2 regions of the Eubacterium sp. AF17-7 genome follow, and region 1 is predicted to be linked to the other one. Evidence: predicted binding sites of a transcription regulator. Region 1 holds the regulator's gene; the other holds the start of a gene.
What was found. Region 1 encodes HrcA, which represses chaperone genes, less so after heat shock. Its sites were predicted from a motif close to TGTTAGCACTCNNNNNNNNNGAGTGCTAACA; they were not measured.

Region 1 (9,065 bases):
ATATGCATTATGAAATGATGCTTAAATCATTAAAGGCAGGAAAGCATGTATTTTGTGAAAAGGCAATTACGGTAAACAGCAGACAGTTAGAAGAATGCGTCAAGGTGGCAAAGAAAAATAATTTAGTTATATGTGATGGCGTGACACTTCTTCACATGCCTTTATATAAGAAGATAAAGAAAATGATAGAAGATGGTGAAATTGGAAAGGTAAAAATGGTGCAGGTTAATTTTGGAAGCTGCAAGGAATATGATGTGAATAACAGATTTTTCTCAAAATCATTAGCAGGTGGGGCATTGCTTGATATAGGAGTATATGCAGTATCATTTGCCAGATATTTTATGGAAAGTAAGCCAAATGTTGTTCTTACCACTGCAAATTATTTTGAAACAGGAGTTGATGAAACAAGTGGAATTATTTTAAAAAATAATGATGGGCAAATGTCTGTTATTGCACTTACAATGAGAGCAAAACAACCAAAAAGAGGTGTTATTTCAGGAGAAAAGGGATATATACAGATAGATGAATATCCAAGAGCTCAAAAAGCAACAATTACATATACTGCTGACGGACATACTGAGGTTATAGACGAAGGTGATACGAAAAAAGCACTTCAATATGAAGTTATGGATATGGAAGAATATATTAATAATAATTCAGGACAGGAAAATCTTCAGATTGTAAGAGATGTAATGGAAACTCTTACTTCAGTTAGAAATCAGTGGGGAATGGTTTACGATTTTGAATAAGTAAAATTATGTAATGCCACAAGTTATAGATTAAAAGCCACTATATGCTTATGATAGTATATTTTTTTAGTAGATATTTGATTATTTACCTTTTCTACGTTAAAGAATACTATTGTTGCATGAGGTGGCTTTTAAATTATTGTAAGGTCTCGACATATAAAATTTATCAGGAATAAAAGTAATCCCGTTGTTCTGAGAAACTAAATGAAGAACAACATATTCGTCATGTGTTTCGTATATATATCTTGACTCAAAATTACCAACCTCATTACATAGTTTATCTGAAAGAACACGATGGAAAATAGTTTTATAATATGCTATAATGAGCGTTAGTGTGGAAAAGTATGCATTATATTTAAAATAGAACATAATTAAACAAGAAACCAATATAAAACAACATGGAGGAACAACAGTGGCTCACATTGATCAGAGTAAAATAAGAAACTTTTGCATTATTGCCCATATTGACCATGGAAAGTCAACTTTGGCAGATAGAATTATTGAAAAAACAGGATTGTTAACAAGCAGAGAAATGCAGGCACAGGTTCTTGATAATATGGAACTAGAGAGAGAACGTGGAATAACGATTAAGTCACAGGCAGTAAGAACGGTATATAAGGCAAAAGATGGAGAAGAATACATTTTTAACCTTATCGATACACCGGGACATGTCGATTTTAACTATGAAGTATCACGAAGCCTTGCAGCATGTGATGGTGCAATCCTTGTTGTCGATGCAGCACAGGGTGTAGAAGCACAGACTTTGGCAAATGTTTATATGGCACTTGATCATGACTTGGAAGTATTCCCTGTTATCAACAAGATAGATTTGCCTAGTGCAGATCCTGAAAGAGTTATAAATGAAATAGAAGATGTAATCGGACTTGAAGCTCATGATGCACCACTTATTTCAGCAAAAACAGGATTAAATATAGAAGAAGTATTAGAACAGATAGTGGAAAAAATACCGGCACCACAGGGAGATGTTGACGCACCACTTCAGGCATTAATATTTGACAGCTTATATGATGCGTATAAGGGAGTTATTGTTTTTTGCCGTTTAAAACATGGTGTTGTAAAAGCAGGTATGAATATAAAAATGATGGCTACGGGAGCAACAGCAAATGTAGTTGAAGTAGGATATTTTGGAGCAGGACAGTTTATTCCATGTGATGAACTTAGTGCAGGCATGGTTGGATATATTACAGCCAGCATCAAAAACGTAAAAGATACGCGAGTAGGTGACACTATTACTAATGCAGATAATCCTTGTGCAGAACCACTTCCCGGATACAAAAAAGTTAATCCTATGGTTTACTGTGGACTTTATCCGGCAGATGGAGCAAAATATCCTGATTTAAGAGATGCTCTTGAAAAATTACAGTTAAATGATGCAGCTTTGCAGTATGAACCTGAAACATCACTTGCATTAGGATTTGGCTTCAGATGCGGATTTTTAGGATTGCTTCATTTGGAAATTGTACAGGAAAGACTTGAGCGTGAGTACAATCTTGATTTAGTTACAACTGCACCTAGTGTTATTTACAAAATATATAAAAATGATGGAAGTGTTATAGAACTTACAAATCCTTCTAATTTGCCTGACCCAAGTGAAATTGAGCATATGGAAGAACCTATTGTTCATGCGGAAATAATGGTAACAACTGAATTTATCGGTGCTATTATGGAATTATGTCAGCAAAGAAGAGGAACATATATAGGAATGGAATATGTAGAAGGTTCAAGAGCATTACTCGAATACGATATTCCGTTAAATGAAATAATATATGATTTCTTTGATGCACTTAAATCCCGCTCAAGAGGATATGCGTCATTTGATTATGAATTGAAAGGATATGAAGCAGCTAAGTTAGTTAAACTTGATATTCTTATTAATAAGGAAGAAGTGGATGCACTTTCATTTATAGTTCCGGATGTTACAGCATATGAACGAGGCAGAAAAATGTGCGAGAAACTTAAAAATGAAATACCACGTCAGTTATTTGAAATTCCAATTCAGGCAGCAGTTGGAAGTAAAGTAATTGCGAGAGAAACAGTTAAGGCAATGCGAAAAGATGTTTTAGCTAAATGTTATGGTGGCGATATTTCACGTAAGAAAAAACTTCTTGAAAAACAGAAAGAAGGAAAGAAGAGAATGCGTCAGGTTGGTAACGTTGAAATACCACAGGAAGCATTTATGGCAGTACTCAAATTGGACGAAGATTAATATAAAAGGTCTCTTTGCAGCAGGCAGAGGGACCTTATTAGTTGAAAAGAGAGGTAAAAATGAGCAAACATTTAGAAATATATATCCATATTCCGTTTTGCGTAAAAAAATGTGATTATTGTGATTTTCTCTCCGACAGGGCAGATTGCAAAACTAAAGAGGAGTATGTGGATGCGTTAATAAAAGAAATTGAATTGTCAAAAAATGTTTTGAATGGATATGAAGTAGATTCAATCTTTTTTGGAGGAGGAACCCCTTCTATATTGGAATCACATTTATTTGAATGCATAATGAATGCAGTAAAAAAATATGCAAATATAAATGAAAATGCAGAAATAACAATAGAATGTAATCCGGGCACTTTGACAAGAGAAAAATTAGAAGTTTACAAGAAAACCGGAGTGAACAGATTAAGCATAGGACTTCAGTCGGCAAATGATGATGAATTAAAAAGCATCGGAAGAATACACACATGGCAGGAGTTTTTGGATAATTATCGAATATCAAGGGAATGTGGATTTGACAATATTAACATTGACTTAATGAGTGCACTTCCGGGACAAACGATTTCATCATATAATGAAACTCTAGAAAAGGTAGTTGCCTTGAATCCAGAGCACATATCGGCGTATAGCCTTATAGTAGAAGAGGGCACGATAATGTATGACAGAGTAAATGAAGCAGCACTGCAGGGAAAGGATATACTTCCTGATGAAGATACTGAGCGTGAAATGTATTACATGACAAAGAATATCTTAGAAGAAAATGGATATCACAGATATGAAATATCAAATTATAGTAAAGAAGGCATGGAATGCAGACATAACGTAGGATATTGGCAGAAAAAAAATTATATTGGCTTTGGAATAGGAGCAGCTTCTTTATTAGAAAATGAACGATATAATAATATTTCAGATTTAAATAAGTACATTGCTTTCATAAATGAAATATACAATTGCGAAGATAATATGGATGAAATGACAGCTTTTCAATATGGAAGTGAAGAAATGATGGATTATTTATTTGAAGATGAAGATGATTATGAATTTGAAAATAATAATCAACAATCAAGAGAAGATGAATCTGTATTCGAAGAAAAAATTTATCGAAAGAAAAGTGATAATGATACAGACTTTGATACTGATTATAATAGATTAGGTTCAATTCATAAAAACATTGAAAGACTCTCTAAAAATGATCAGATGGAAGAATTTATGTTTTTAGGCCTTAGAATGATGGAAGGAGTAAACAAAACTAAATTTGAAACACTTTTTAATAAGAAGATAGAAAACGTATACGGTAATGTCTTAGAAAAACTCACACAGGAGAAATTATTGAAAACCGAAAACGACAATATAAAACTTACCGAAAGAGGAATTGATGTAAGCAATGTAGTATTATCAGAGTTTTTATTATAATATGGAAAATATTCTATTTAATACTAATAAAAATCATAGCACAAACCGGATAAATGTATATAATAACGAAAGAGCATTTGCCACCGTCGGTTCAATGTTACATCATATGGAATGACTAGAACCGAAGGTTCTAATGTCAGACCATATGATGGAACATTAGAACTGCTACGAGTGGCAAGCAGCGAAAGCGTTCTTTCGATATTATATACATTTTTAATTGCAAGCAGCGAAAGCGTTCTTTCGATATTATATACATCCTTAAGGTTTGTGCTATTTTTCTATGTTCACAAATTATTTACAAAAGTTTCTATAATTTTTTTTGCAAAAATGTTGACAAATAATATGGTGGGTGCTATTTTAATTTATGAAAGATGTTAGCACTCAAAACTGACGAGTGCTAATAAAGTAGAAAGGAGATGGAATATGGAACTGACAGAGAGAAAAGTAAAAATATTACAGGCAGTCATTCGTAACTATTTGGAAACAGGCGAGCCCGTTGGTTCAAGAACCATTTCTAAGTATACAGATCTTAACTTAAGTTCAGCAACCATTCGTAATGAGATGGCTGACTTAGAAGAGATGGGATATATAGTTCAGCCTCATACATCAGCAGGACGAATTCCTACAGATAAAGGTTACAGACTTTATGTTGACGATTTAATGAAAGAAAAAGTTCAGGAATTAGACAACAGAGAAAAGAAAGTAACTGAAAGAGAAAACCTTTTATTTGAAAAGGTTGATAAGGTTGAAACCCTTCTTCAGAATATGGCGAAGATGCTTGCAACCAATACTAATTATGCAACAATGATTTCAACATCAAGGGATAACGAAGATAAGATAAAATTCATTCAGTTGTCACTTATGGATGACAATCAGATTTTATGTATTGTTGTTTCGGGAAGAAACAGAGTAGTAAACAAGATTATAAAAGTTAAAGACCAGATTAATGAAGAAATGGTTTTGAGACTTAATGTGGCACTCAATACAAGTCTTGCAGGATTAGCAGTTGAGCAGATTAACATAGCTGTTATTTCAACACTTACATCTAATGCAGGTGAACATAAAGAATTAGTAACAGATGTGTTACAGGCAATTACAGAAGCCATTGCATCAGAAGCACAGATGAAGATTTATACATCAGGTGCAACGAATATTTTGAAGTATCCTGAATTAAGCAGTAACGAGAATGCAAGTTTGTTGCTTTCAACATTTGAAGAAAAGAAGCCATTAACCAATTTGGTAAATGATAATGAAACAGGAATTCAGGTTTATATCGGTGAAGAAACTCCGGTAGAAGGAATGAAGGATTGTAGTGTTGTAACAGCAACTTATGAATTAGAAGATGGCATTAAAGGTACCATCGGAGTTATAGGTCCGAAGCGAATGGATTATGAGAAAGTTGTAGAGACATTAAGAACAGTTAAGGGCCAGTTAAGCGATGCTTTCAAGAAGGAAGACGAATAGAAAGGAAGGTCCAATGGAAAAGAATATTAACGATATGCCTGAAGAAGAAAAGGTAGAAAAATCTGAAACTGAAGAAGAAACAGTAGAAGATACAAATGAAACAGTAGAAACTGAAAAAGAAACAACAGAAGATACTAAAGAAGATAAAGACAAAAAAGAAGCAGAAGATAAAAATTCTTCAGACAAAAAAGAAAAGAAAAAAATATTTGGAAAGAAAGATAAGAAAGACCAGCAGATAGAAGAGTTAACTGATAAACATCAAAGACTTATGGCTGAATTCCAAAACTATAGAAACCGTAGCGAAAAAGAAAAATCAGCAATGTTTGAAGTTGGTGCAAGATCAATTATTGAAAAACTTCTTCCGATTGTAGATAACTTTGAAAGAGGTATCGCAGCATTATCAGAAGAAGAACAGAAATCACCAACAGGTCAGGGAATGAATTTAATATATAAGCAGTTGATGACAGCATTTGAAGAAATGGGAGTTACAGTCATTGAAGCTAAAGGCCAACAGTTTGATCCGGAATTACACAATGCAGTAATGCATGAAGACAATGACGAATTAGAAGAAAATGTTGTTGTTGAGGAATTCCAGAAAGGCTATAAATATAGAGACAGTGTTATAAGACATAGCATGGTTAAGGTAGCTAATTAATTTTACAAATAAGAAATTATTTAACATATATTTGAACTCGGAAAACCGAGAAATAAGAAAATTATCAATTTAGGAGGAAATATATCATGGGAAAGATTATTGGTATTGACTTAGGAACTACAAATTCATGTGTAGCAGTTATGGAAGGTGGAAAACCTACAGTTATTACAAATGCAGAAGGTGTTAGAACAACTCCATCAGTAGTAGCATTTGCAAAATCAGGTGAAAGATTAGTTGGTGAAACAGCTAAACGTCAGGCAGTTACAAACGCTGACAAGACAATCTCTTCAATTAAGAGACATATGGGAACAGATTACAAAGTAGCAATTGATGATAAGAAATATACACCACAGGAAATTTCAGCAATGATTCTTCAGAAGTTAAAAGGTGATGCTGAAGCTTACTTAGGTGAAAAGGTATCAGAAGCTGTTATTACAGTACCTGCTTACTTCAATGATGCACAGAGACAGGCAACAAAAGATGCAGGTAAGATTGCAGGACTTGATGTAAAGAGAATTATCAACGAGCCAACAGCTGCAGCATTAGCTTATGGTCTTGATAATGAAAAAGAACAGAAGATTATGGTATACGATTTAGGTGGTGGTACATTTGATGTATCTATTATTGAAATTGGTGATGGTGTAATCGAAGTATTATCAACTTCAGGTGATAACAGACTTGGTGGTGATGACTTTGATGAAGCAATTACAAATTATATGATTTCTGACTTCAAGACAAAGACAGGTGTAGACCTTACAACAGATAAGATGGCACTTCAGAGAATTAAAGAAGCAGCAGAAAAAGCTAAGAAGGAACTTTCTTCAGCAACACAGACAAACATTAACATCCCTTACATTACAGTAACAGCTGAAGGACCACAGCATTTTGATTTAACTCTTACAAGAGCTAAATTTGATGAATTAACAAGAGCATTAGTTGAAAGAACAGCAGTTCCTGTACAGAATGCATTAAGAGATGCCGGAATTACAGCAGCTGAACTTGGAAAGGTATTATTAGTTGGTGGTTCAACAAGAATCCCTGCAGTACAGGATAAGGTTAAACAACTTACAGGTCATGAACCATCTAAGAGTTTGAATCCTGATGAATGTGTAGCAATCGGTGCATCAATTCAGGGTGGTAAACTTGCAGGTGATGCAGGCGCAGGCGAAATCTTACTTCTTGATGTTACTCCACTTTCATTATCAATTGAAACAATGGGTGGTATCGCAACAAGATTAATTGAAAGAAATACAACAATTCCTACAAAGAAGAGCCAGACATTCTCAACAGCAACAGATAACCAGACAGCCGTTGATATCAACGTAGTACAGGGTGAAAGACAGTTCGCAAGAGATAACAAGAGCCTTGGACAGTTCAGACTTGATGGAATCCCACCAGCAAAGAGAGGTGTTCCACAGATTGAAGTTACATTTGATATTGATGCAAATGGTATCGTAAATGTTTCAGCTAAGGATTTAGGAACAGGAAAAGAACAGCACATTACAATTACAGCAGGTTCAAATATGTCTGATGAAGATATCGATAAGGCTGTAAAAGAAGCTGCTGAATTTGAAGCACAGGATAAGAAACGTAAGGAAGGCATTGATGCTAAGAATGAAGCTGATTCAATGGTATTCCAGACAGAAAATGCTTTGAATGAAGTTGGTGATAAGATTGATGCAAATGATAAGGCAGCAGTTCAGGCTGACATCGATGCATTAAAGGCTGTAATTGCTGAAATTACAGATGACCAGAACATCACAGATGCTCAGATTGAAAGCTTAAAGAATGGAAAAGAAAAATTAATGGAAAGCTCACAGAAAGTATTCTCAAAGATGTATGAACAGGCTCAGGCACAGGCTGGAGCACAGGGAGCAGGTCCTGATATGGGAGCACAGGGAGCTTACCAGGATCCTAATGCAGGAGCTGGAGCAGATGATGTAGTTGATGGTGACTACAAGGAAGTATAATCTGAATACACATATAGCACTGGGTTATAGAATATGATAGAATGTATCCCGTCCGGGTTTAGCCCGGACGGGTTTTACAAGTTATTTATACTAATATAAAAATAATGAAAATAGGACTAGGGTATGACATCCGTGTTTTATTTGCAGATTATTTATTCATACTAATATGAAAGGTGATAAAAATGGCGGAAAAAAGAGATTATTATGAGGTATTAGGCGTTGATAAAAATGCTGACGAAGCCACAATAAAAAGCGCATATAGAAAATTGGCTAAGAAATATCACCCGGACGTAAATCCTGGGGAAGAAGCTGCGGCGAAGTTTAAAGAAGCATCAGAGGCATATGCTGTACTTAGTGATGCTGATAAGAGACGTCAGTATGATCAATTCGGTCATGCAGCATTTGATGGAAGCGCAGGAGCAGGAGCCGGAGGATTTGATTTTAATTCTGCAGACTTTGGAGATATATTTGGAGACATATTCGGAGATATATTTGGCGGAGGCAGACGTAGTTCAAGAAACAGCAATGGTCCTATGAGAGGAGCAGATATTCGTGCTTCAGTCAGAATAACATTTGAAGAAG
Region 2 (9,065 bases), on a different contig from region 1:
AGAATGTTTTGATTAATTACATTATCAATTTCATCAGTATAAAAACCTCTGGATGCTGCATTAATAATTAAGGCCACAACAAAACCTGATACTGCAACTAAATCCCACCATGAATAATCAATAGTATATAAATATGCCGGTTCCTTCCATTTATTCTTGCCTGTTGTAATAGCAAGTCCAATACCTGCTATACCTGCAATAACACAACTAAGTCCAAGAATAACAATCATTATGTTGTATTTTAAAATTTCCTTTTTTGAAGTAACTACATCTTTTACATAATAACTTAAATTAGTATCATATGGGTATGTTGTATTAACAGCCATTAAAACATATAAATCATTGTAATCTGTAAATGTTTTACACTTGCTGTTAAATATTTCAGCTGTAAAAAACTGTTTATCTAAAGTACAGATTTTTATATCGTTCAACTGGTCATACAAAAAATATTCTTTATATTCATTTGATGTAAGAATCTTCTCGGCATCCTGTGTATTATATTCTATATGCTGCCCATCTACATCGGTATACGAAATCTTGTACGATACATTTGAATCTATATTATTCATATACTTACTCGAATATTTATACAGTGAATAATCACAAAAGAAATTAAAAATTGCTTTACTTTCAGTTGAACTATATTCAGGATTTCTATCCATAAAATCCTGTAAATTATAATCACTTGAATACTCTAAATAATCACTATATGCATTATTGTCGTCTTCATATCTGCCATTATCATAATAATCACTATTTCCATAATATTCACCCATATTATACTCTGATGAAATATCCTGTTTATCATACATTTCAATCAATTGCTTTATAGTATAACTGGAGTTAGGCAATACCGCATTTTCATCTTTACCATATTTATCATAATATGTTGCAATATTTCCAACATCTGATAACAATGCTGAAAATGATGATTCAACAATATTATTGTAATTTCTCATTGCCTCATTTCTGGACATTATAGTTTTATCGTTAAACTCGAAGTACATAGAAGAATAACATATTCCCACAATTCCTATGGCAATTAAAACATTAAAAATTGTTTTCCATTTTTTCATAAGGTACACTCCTACATTTTTTCGATTTTATATCCTAAACCCCAAACTACTTTTAAATATCTTGGTTCTTTTGGATTAATCTCTATCTTTTCTCGAATGTGTCTTATGTGAACAGCTACAGTGTTGTCAGCAGAAATTGCAGGTTCATTCCAAACACTTTCATATATCTGCTCAATTGTATAAACCCTTCCCGGATTCTTGATAAGCAGAAGCAAAATGTTATATTCATATGGTGTTACTTTTACAGGTTCACCATCAACCGTAACCATTTTTCTGTCGTCGTCAATCTCAAGGCCTCCAACAACATATGTATTGCTTTTCTTTTCGGCTATATTTCCAAATTGTGTATATCTACGTATCTGTGATTTGACTCTGGCAACAAGTTCTAATGGATTAAACGGCTTTGTAATATAATCATCCGCTCCCACATCAAGTCCTACTACTTTATCTGAATCTTCTGATTTAGCCGATAAAATAATAATAGGTATACTACTGTTTTCTCTGATTTTTAAAGTAGCTCTTAATCCATCAAGCTTAGGCATCATTACATCAATTAATAGAAGCTGTACCTCGTTTGACTTCAATTTTTCAATTGCTTCTAATCCATCGTAAGCCTTAATTACATTATAACCTTCTTTTGATAAATAAATATCAATCGCTTCTACGATTTCTTTGTCATCATCACATACTAATATGTTGTACATTTTCTGCTCCTTTTCTAAAACACATTCTATTTGATTATAGAATATCCAATGATTTTTAAATTCCGTCACTCAATTTCTTAAGATTTAATTATGATTAAATTCTAAGTTCTAGTTTTGTTTACTTCTGCACTTTTCTTTTTACCTTTATAATCGGTTTACTTCTACGCTTTTACTTTTACCTTTATAATCAGTTTACTTCTACGCTTTTACTTTTACCTTTATAGTCTTGCTAAAACTGCCATAAATTTTCTTTTTATTATTCTTCTTAAAAGCTCTGGCTTTTACATAATATGTCTTTTTGCCTGCAAGTTTCTTGATTGTATATTTATTTTTCTTACATATTACTACATGTTTTTTCTTGAAATTTTTCTTTAAAGAATATACTATTTCAAAACCTGATGTACCTTTAGCCTTAGATAATTTTACATTAATTTTGTTCTTCAAGCCTTTTGCCTTAATATTTGCTTTTGCAGGAACAATATTAAATGTAACCTTCTGTATTCCCTTGTAAATACCTATTCCATTAATTTTAACTGTGGCTTTACCGATTTTTTTGTTATTTTTATATGTTATTGTATAATCAATGCCTTCTCTTAAAGTTACATCTCTATATGTGATTTCAATATTTTTAAATGTAATATTTTTACCTGTATACACTTTCTTTTTTGGCACACCGTTTACTGTTGTCATAGTAATGAATTTCTGTAATCTTGGTTCAGCAACTGCATTACCATTGCAATAAGACATAACTCTGCTTATATCTCCTGAGAATAAAGCATAAGCACCTGCATTATTTACAACATTATCAATTCCACCCTTACCACTTAGCACAACTGAACATGCATTAGTAATTGAAACTTCAGGCTTATCAGGAACACTGATTGCATTATTTAAATATGAAGATGATTTTGTTTTTCCTCCATAATTTCTTATTGTTTTTATTTCTAAACCCTTTTCATAAATTTTTAAGCATTTAAATATGATAACATATTTTAATATTGCGGTCAAAAATTGTAATATCTTTTTATCAAAAAAGTGCCGACAAAACATTTATATGTCTGTCAGCACTTCTTTAAAATATATTTATATATAATTTTATTAAATTAATGTAGGGTTAAAATCTCCCCACTTTGATGCCTACATCATTCCCATTCCCGGATTTGCAGGCATAGCCGGTGCATCTTCCTTTATATTTGCAACAACCGATTCTGTTGTTAATAATGTGCTAGCAACACTTGTTGCATTCTGTAATGCACTTCTTGTAACCTTTGCAGGGTCAAGGATTCCGGCATCAACCATCTGTACATATTTTTCATTATATGCATCAAATCCGTTTCCAGGTTCTGATTCGCGTACTTTATTTACGATAACTGAACCTTCAAGTCCGGCATTCTGTGCAATTGTAAATAATGGTGCTTCAAGAGCTTTAAGAATAATCTGTCCGCCTGTCTTTTCATCGCCTTCTAATGTATCAACTAATTTAGCAACTTTCTTTGATGCATGAATATATGCAGAACCACCACCTGAAATAATTCCTTCTTCTACAGCAGCTCTTGTAGCATTTAAAGCATCTTCCATACGAAGTTTCTTTTCCTGCATTTCAGGTTCTGTAGCAGCACCAACTCTGATAACTGCAACTCCACCTGCCATCTTAGCAAGTCTTTCCTGTAATTTTTCTTTATCAAAATCAGATGTTGTTTCAGCAAGCTGAGCTTTAATCTGAGCGATTCTTCCCTGAATTTCTTCAGAATTTCCTTCGCCATCAACGATAATTGTATTTTCTTTCTGAACCTTAACTGATTTAGCACGACCAAGGTCTTCAATCTTAGTTTCAGCAAGTGATAAGCCTAATTCTTCTGAAATAACCTGACCACCTGTAAGAATTGCAATATCTTTTAACATTTCTTTTCTTCTGTCACCGTATCCAGGAGCCTTAACAGCAACAACATTAAATGTTCCACGAAGTTTATTAACAATTAATGTTGTAAGAGCTTCGCCCTCTACATCTTCAGCAATAATTAAAAGTTTTGAACCGCTCTGTACAATCTGTTCAAGAATTGGAAGAATCTCCTGAATATTTGATATTTTCTTATCTGTTATTAAAATATATGGATTATCAAGGTTTGCTTCCATCTTTTCCATATCTGTTGCCATATATGCTGAAATATATCCTCTGTCAAACTGCATACCTTCAACAAGGTCAAGCTCAGTTTTCATTGTCTTTGATTCTTCAATTGTGATTACACCATCGTTAGAAACTTTTTCCATTGCATCTGCAACCATTTCTCCGACTTCTTCATCTCCAGCTGAAATTGCAGCTACTTTAGCAATCTGTTCCTTACCTGTAACCTTACTACTCATTTCTGAAATTGCCTTAACAGCTTCATCTGTAGCTTTCTGCATACCCTTTCTTAAAATAATTGGGTTAGCACCTGCAGCTAAATTTTTCATTCCTGCATTAATCATAGCCTGTGCTAAAACTGTAGCTGTTGTTGTTCCATCACCTGCAACATCATTTGTCTTAGTAGCTACTTCTCTAACCAACTGTGCACCCATATTTTCAAATGCATCTTCTAATTCAACTTCTTTAGCAATTGTTACACCATCATTAGTAATAAGTGGTGCACCATATGATTTATCTAAAACAACATTTCTTCCTTTAGGTCCAAGTGTTACTTTTACTGTATTTGCCAACTGATTTACTCCAGCTTCTAACGCAACTCTGGCATCTGCTCCAAATTTAATTTCTTTAGCCATTTTTATAACCTCCATTCAAATTTCCAATTTATAAGTATGATATTAAAACTATTCAACTACAGCTAAAATATCGTTCTGTCTAACTATAATATATTCCTCGCCATCTAATTTAACTTCATTTCCTGCATATTTTGAATATATTACTTTATCTCCGGCTTTAACCTGCATTGTTACTTCTTTACCGTCTACAACTCCACCGGGACCTACAGCAATTACTTCTGCCTGTTGTGGTTTTTCCTGTGACTGTGTTGTCAAAATAATTCCTGACTGTGTCTTTTCTTCAGGTTCAGCCTGTTTCAATACTACTCTGTCTCCTAATGGTACTAATTTCATTTAAAACTACCTCCTTTTCAGCTTGTTAGCACTCTTTCTTTTTGAGTGCTAACCCAATAACCTAATAATATATCAATTATTTCAAATATGCAACCCCTTATTTTTATTTTTTATTGTCACTTTTCTTCTTTTTATCTGTTTTCGTTCCAATTTTAGCATCTCTTCCAAAGCAGAATAAATACTGCTGTGCATAGCCTCCATACTCACCATAATGATTAGATGCGAATTTTTGTATTTCCTCTTTACTTGTCTCTTTTCCAAAATAAATGGCTTCCATTATACGTTTAATCCAAACATCAATAGGAAATGCATTTCTATATCCAAGTCCAAATAGCAAAACACAGTTTGCAACTTTATCTCCCACTCCCTTTATTGACTTTAATAATTCTCTTCCATCTTCTTCATTTAGATTTGCAAATAATTCTTCATTTATTTCACCTGAAGCAAGCTTTTGTGATGCATCATATAAATAAGGTGCCCTAAATCCGGACTTCATTTCCCTAAATGCTTCTTCTGTTATTTCTCCTAACTTTTCAGGATTTGGGAAACTATAGTATTTTTCACCATTTACATCACCAAGATATTCACCATATTGTTCACTTATTCTTTTTACAATCTGCTTGATTTGAGGTATTTGTTTGTTTTGTGAAATAATGAAAGATATTAGAACTTCATGGAAATCCTGATTTAAAATTCTAACACCATATTTTTCTTTAATTGCACTTTCTAATTTATTATCCTTCTTCAACAAATATTCTTTAATTTCATTATAATCTCTATCCAAATCAAAATAATTAGTCCATATTTTTTCTACATCTTCCTTTGAAGTATTATAAAATATAAGTTGATTTTCATCTTGTTTTATATGAAGCATTTTATTTTTTGCAACAATAACATATTCTTCTTTATCTAACTTATAAAATCTAAAACACTGACCACATTCTAATGTCTGTTCCAAATCAAAATCTTTAAGTTCATTTATTAGAGTATTTTTTCCATTCTCTGTAATTTTCATTTGTTTTTCCTCTTTTCTTACGAATATTTAACTAATCTAATAGGTAGAGTATCATTTTTATTATTCACATTCAATATAGATATTTATGTAAATTTATTACATTCTATTTTTTTAGCGTATGTAATATACATAAGTTTATATTTACTCACTTTTTACTCACACAATAACTTATGACATTATATCCTCTTTTTTTAATAATTAATATTAAAATTGTCATAATTTCTTTACATTATTTAATGTATTTCTCCTTTATTTTAGTCCAAAATAGTTATATAATTATATTAAAATGTTGGCAACGAAAGGAGACTGTATTATGGGATTTTTTAAAAAATTAGTTGGTTCAGCCGCTGTTATTGGCGCTGCTGTTGGAGGGATATCTTATTTAAAGAAGCGCAAAGAGGAAAAATATACTGAAGACGATATTTTTGAAGACTTTGATGACGAAAAGATTTTTGATATTAAAACAAATTCTAACAAAAACGGAACTCAGAAAATAACAATTACATTTAATTCTAACAAAGCTAAATCAATGGCTAATAATGCTGCTGATAAAGTATTAGAAGCTGCTGATTCTGCTAAAGGAAAAATTGTAGATGCTGTTGGCGAAGAAAAATATGATTCTGCTGTAAAAAAAGTAACTGATGCTGCTACTTTTGCTAAAGATAAAGCAAATGATGCAAAAGACAAAATCACAGATTTTGTTGGTGAAGACAGAATTGACAACGCTAAAGATTTATTCAATGATGCCGTTGATTTTGCAAAAGATAAAACATCTGAATTAATTGATAAAGTAAAGAATTATAATAATGAAAATGATTTTGTTGATACAGATTATAGTGACATTGATGATTTTGAATCTTTAGATGATGACTTTGTTGATGAATCTGACGATTTAAATAACGACTTTGATGAAAATTACTCTGATAATGATGATTTTGTTTCATCTGTCAAATTAGAGGAAGATGAGGCTTCTTCATTTAATGACGAAACATTTGATAACAATGACATACCTTCTGAAGAAAATCATATTTTCGAAGACATTGATGATATAAAGCAGGACGATGATTCATTTGAAGATACAAATATTTCTGAAGAAGGCACAGACATATTTGAAGAAGAATCTGTACCAAATGTTACGGAACATAATACCGAATCAAGTCTAACTGACGATGAAGAATATGATACTGAATCTAATATTACCGATGATGAGCTTGATAATAAAAGCAGTATTTCAGATAATACCTCAGAAAATCAGGCTGCTACAGAACCTGATGAATTTAATGAACTTGATGACGAATTAAACGATGATACATTTGATAATATCGAAGTAAATAATGATTCTTTAAATAGCAATAAATATAACAGCGAAAAAGATTCTGCTATTGTTGAAGAACATTTCTCTTTTTTAAAAAAAGCATCAGATAAGAGTGATGTTAACACTTCTACTGAAGATACTGATTTCTTAGATGATGAACTTGATGAAATCTAAATAATTTATAATAAAAAAATATAAAGGAGCCATTACAGTATGATAATTCTGACTAGTTAAGAAGTATCATACTGTAATGGCTCCTCTTGTTATCTTCCCGTAAAAAATCTCCCTATTCTAGGTCTATAGAGATTTTTCACAATGTAACCGAAAAAATAAATTTCGAAATTTGTACGAATATATTTTACAATAAATGAGCTCTTAATTCTTCTCCGCTCATTTCGCTTAAATATGCAGGTGCAATATCTAATACTGTCTTACAGCCTTTCTGTCCTTCATCATAAAGACGCTTAGCAGCTCTTGCATATGCAATTAAAACACTTGTAGTAAATTCAGGATTTGAATCTAACTTTAAGCTATATTCAATAATATGATTATGTTCTTTATTCATTCCTGTTTTTCCTGAACGGATTACAAATCCACCATGTGCCATTCCGCTATGATTCTTTTCTAATTCTTCTTCACTAATGAAATGAACTGTTGTATTGTAATCTGAGAAATAATTTGGCATTTCCTTGATTTCTTTTTCAACTGCAGCGGCATCTGCACCTTCTTCTAATACAACAAAACATTCTCTTTCATGCTTATCTCTTGTTGTAAGTTCCGGATTTTCGCCCGATCTAACTCTTTCTAAAGCACTTTCTACAGGAATTGTATACTGCTTTGCATTCTTAACGCCTTTAATTCTACGAATTGCATCTGAATGTCCCTGACTAACACCTTTTCCCCAGAATGTATAATCTTTTCCATCTGGAAGAATTGCATTTGCATAAACTCTGTTAAGCGAGAACATTCCAGGATCCCAACCTACTGAAATAACTGCTATTTTTCCAGCTTCCTTTGCTGCCTTATCAACTGTAGCAAAATGTTCAGGTATTCTTGCATGAGTATCAAAACTATCAATTACGTTAAACATTGAAGCAAACTGTGGAGTCTGTACAGGAAGATCTGTAGCACTACCACCACATAAAATCATAACATCTATCTTATCTTTCCAGTCTGCAACTTCATCAATATGACATACCGGAACATTTTCTGTTAAAATAGTTACATTCTTAGGATTTCTTCTTGTAAATACAGCAACTAATTCCATATCATTAGCTTCTTTAACTGCACATTCTACACCTTTTCCCAGGTTTCCATAACCTAAAATACCAATTCTTGTTTTCATTTCAGTCTCCTTCGTTAATATATATTTTACTTAATCAGCACTTGCAATCATTAGTCTTCTTTAATTGACATATTGTAAGTTTTCGCCACAAAAAATTATAGAATTTTTCCACAGATTTGACAATACTTTATATTATATTTTCTATAATTCTTTAATTTTTTCAAGAATACTTTTGATGCCTTGCTAAATACTGCATGTTTTTTCCATACTAAAGCTAGATTGCCAAAAAAGAAGTGTATTTAATTCACAATGAAAATAAATACACTTCTTAGGCTTATATATTTTTTATATATTATTTACTATTTGCTTTATATCCTCTAAATTGTCTGCGAAAAAAATTCCTTCCTGTCTTTGTTTAGACGAAAATTCTTTTTCAATCATATGATTTAACAATTCTTTTAAACTGTTATAATATCCATCCAAATTATATAAAATACAAGGATTATTAAGCTGTTTCATTGAAATTTTACACATAACTTCAGACACTTCTTCCAGAGTACCCGTACCACCTGGAAAAGTC

Region 2: groES (co-chaperone GroES) is a predicted target of HrcA. The motif match lies at 4,894-4,924, and genes of this name have one in related genera.

The regions. Positions count from the first base shown of each region.
Region 1 covers NZ_QTWU01000005.1:58,358-67,422, forward strand. Annotated here, with positions in the region: gene DWW96_RS06775 (Gfo/Idh/MocA family oxidoreductase) at 1-749, shown strand, start outside; gene lepA (translation elongation factor 4) at 1,162-2,976, shown strand; gene hemW (radical SAM family heme chaperone HemW) at 3,036-4,394, shown strand; gene DWW96_RS13830 (hypothetical protein) at 4,506-4,772, shown strand; gene hrcA (heat-inducible transcriptional repressor HrcA) at 4,818-5,858, shown strand; gene grpE (nucleotide exchange factor GrpE) at 5,872-6,513, shown strand; gene dnaK (molecular chaperone DnaK) at 6,600-8,483, shown strand; gene dnaJ (molecular chaperone DnaJ) at 8,666-9,065, shown strand, end outside.
Region 2 covers NZ_QTWU01000002.1:198,127-207,191, reverse strand. Annotated here, with positions in the region: gene DWW96_RS04185 (HAMP domain-containing sensor histidine kinase) at 1-1,076, opposite strand, end outside; gene DWW96_RS04180 (response regulator transcription factor) at 1,088-1,780, opposite strand; gene DWW96_RS04175 (hypothetical protein) at 1,979-2,788, opposite strand; gene groL (chaperonin GroEL) at 2,918-4,537, opposite strand; gene groES (co-chaperone GroES) at 4,586-4,870, opposite strand; gene DWW96_RS04160 (DNA glycosylase) at 4,974-5,885, opposite strand; gene DWW96_RS04155 (hypothetical protein) at 6,199-7,374, shown strand; gene DWW96_RS04150 (diaminopimelate dehydrogenase) at 7,559-8,545, opposite strand; gene DWW96_RS04145 (TIGR00730 family Rossman fold protein) at 8,831-9,065, opposite strand, start outside.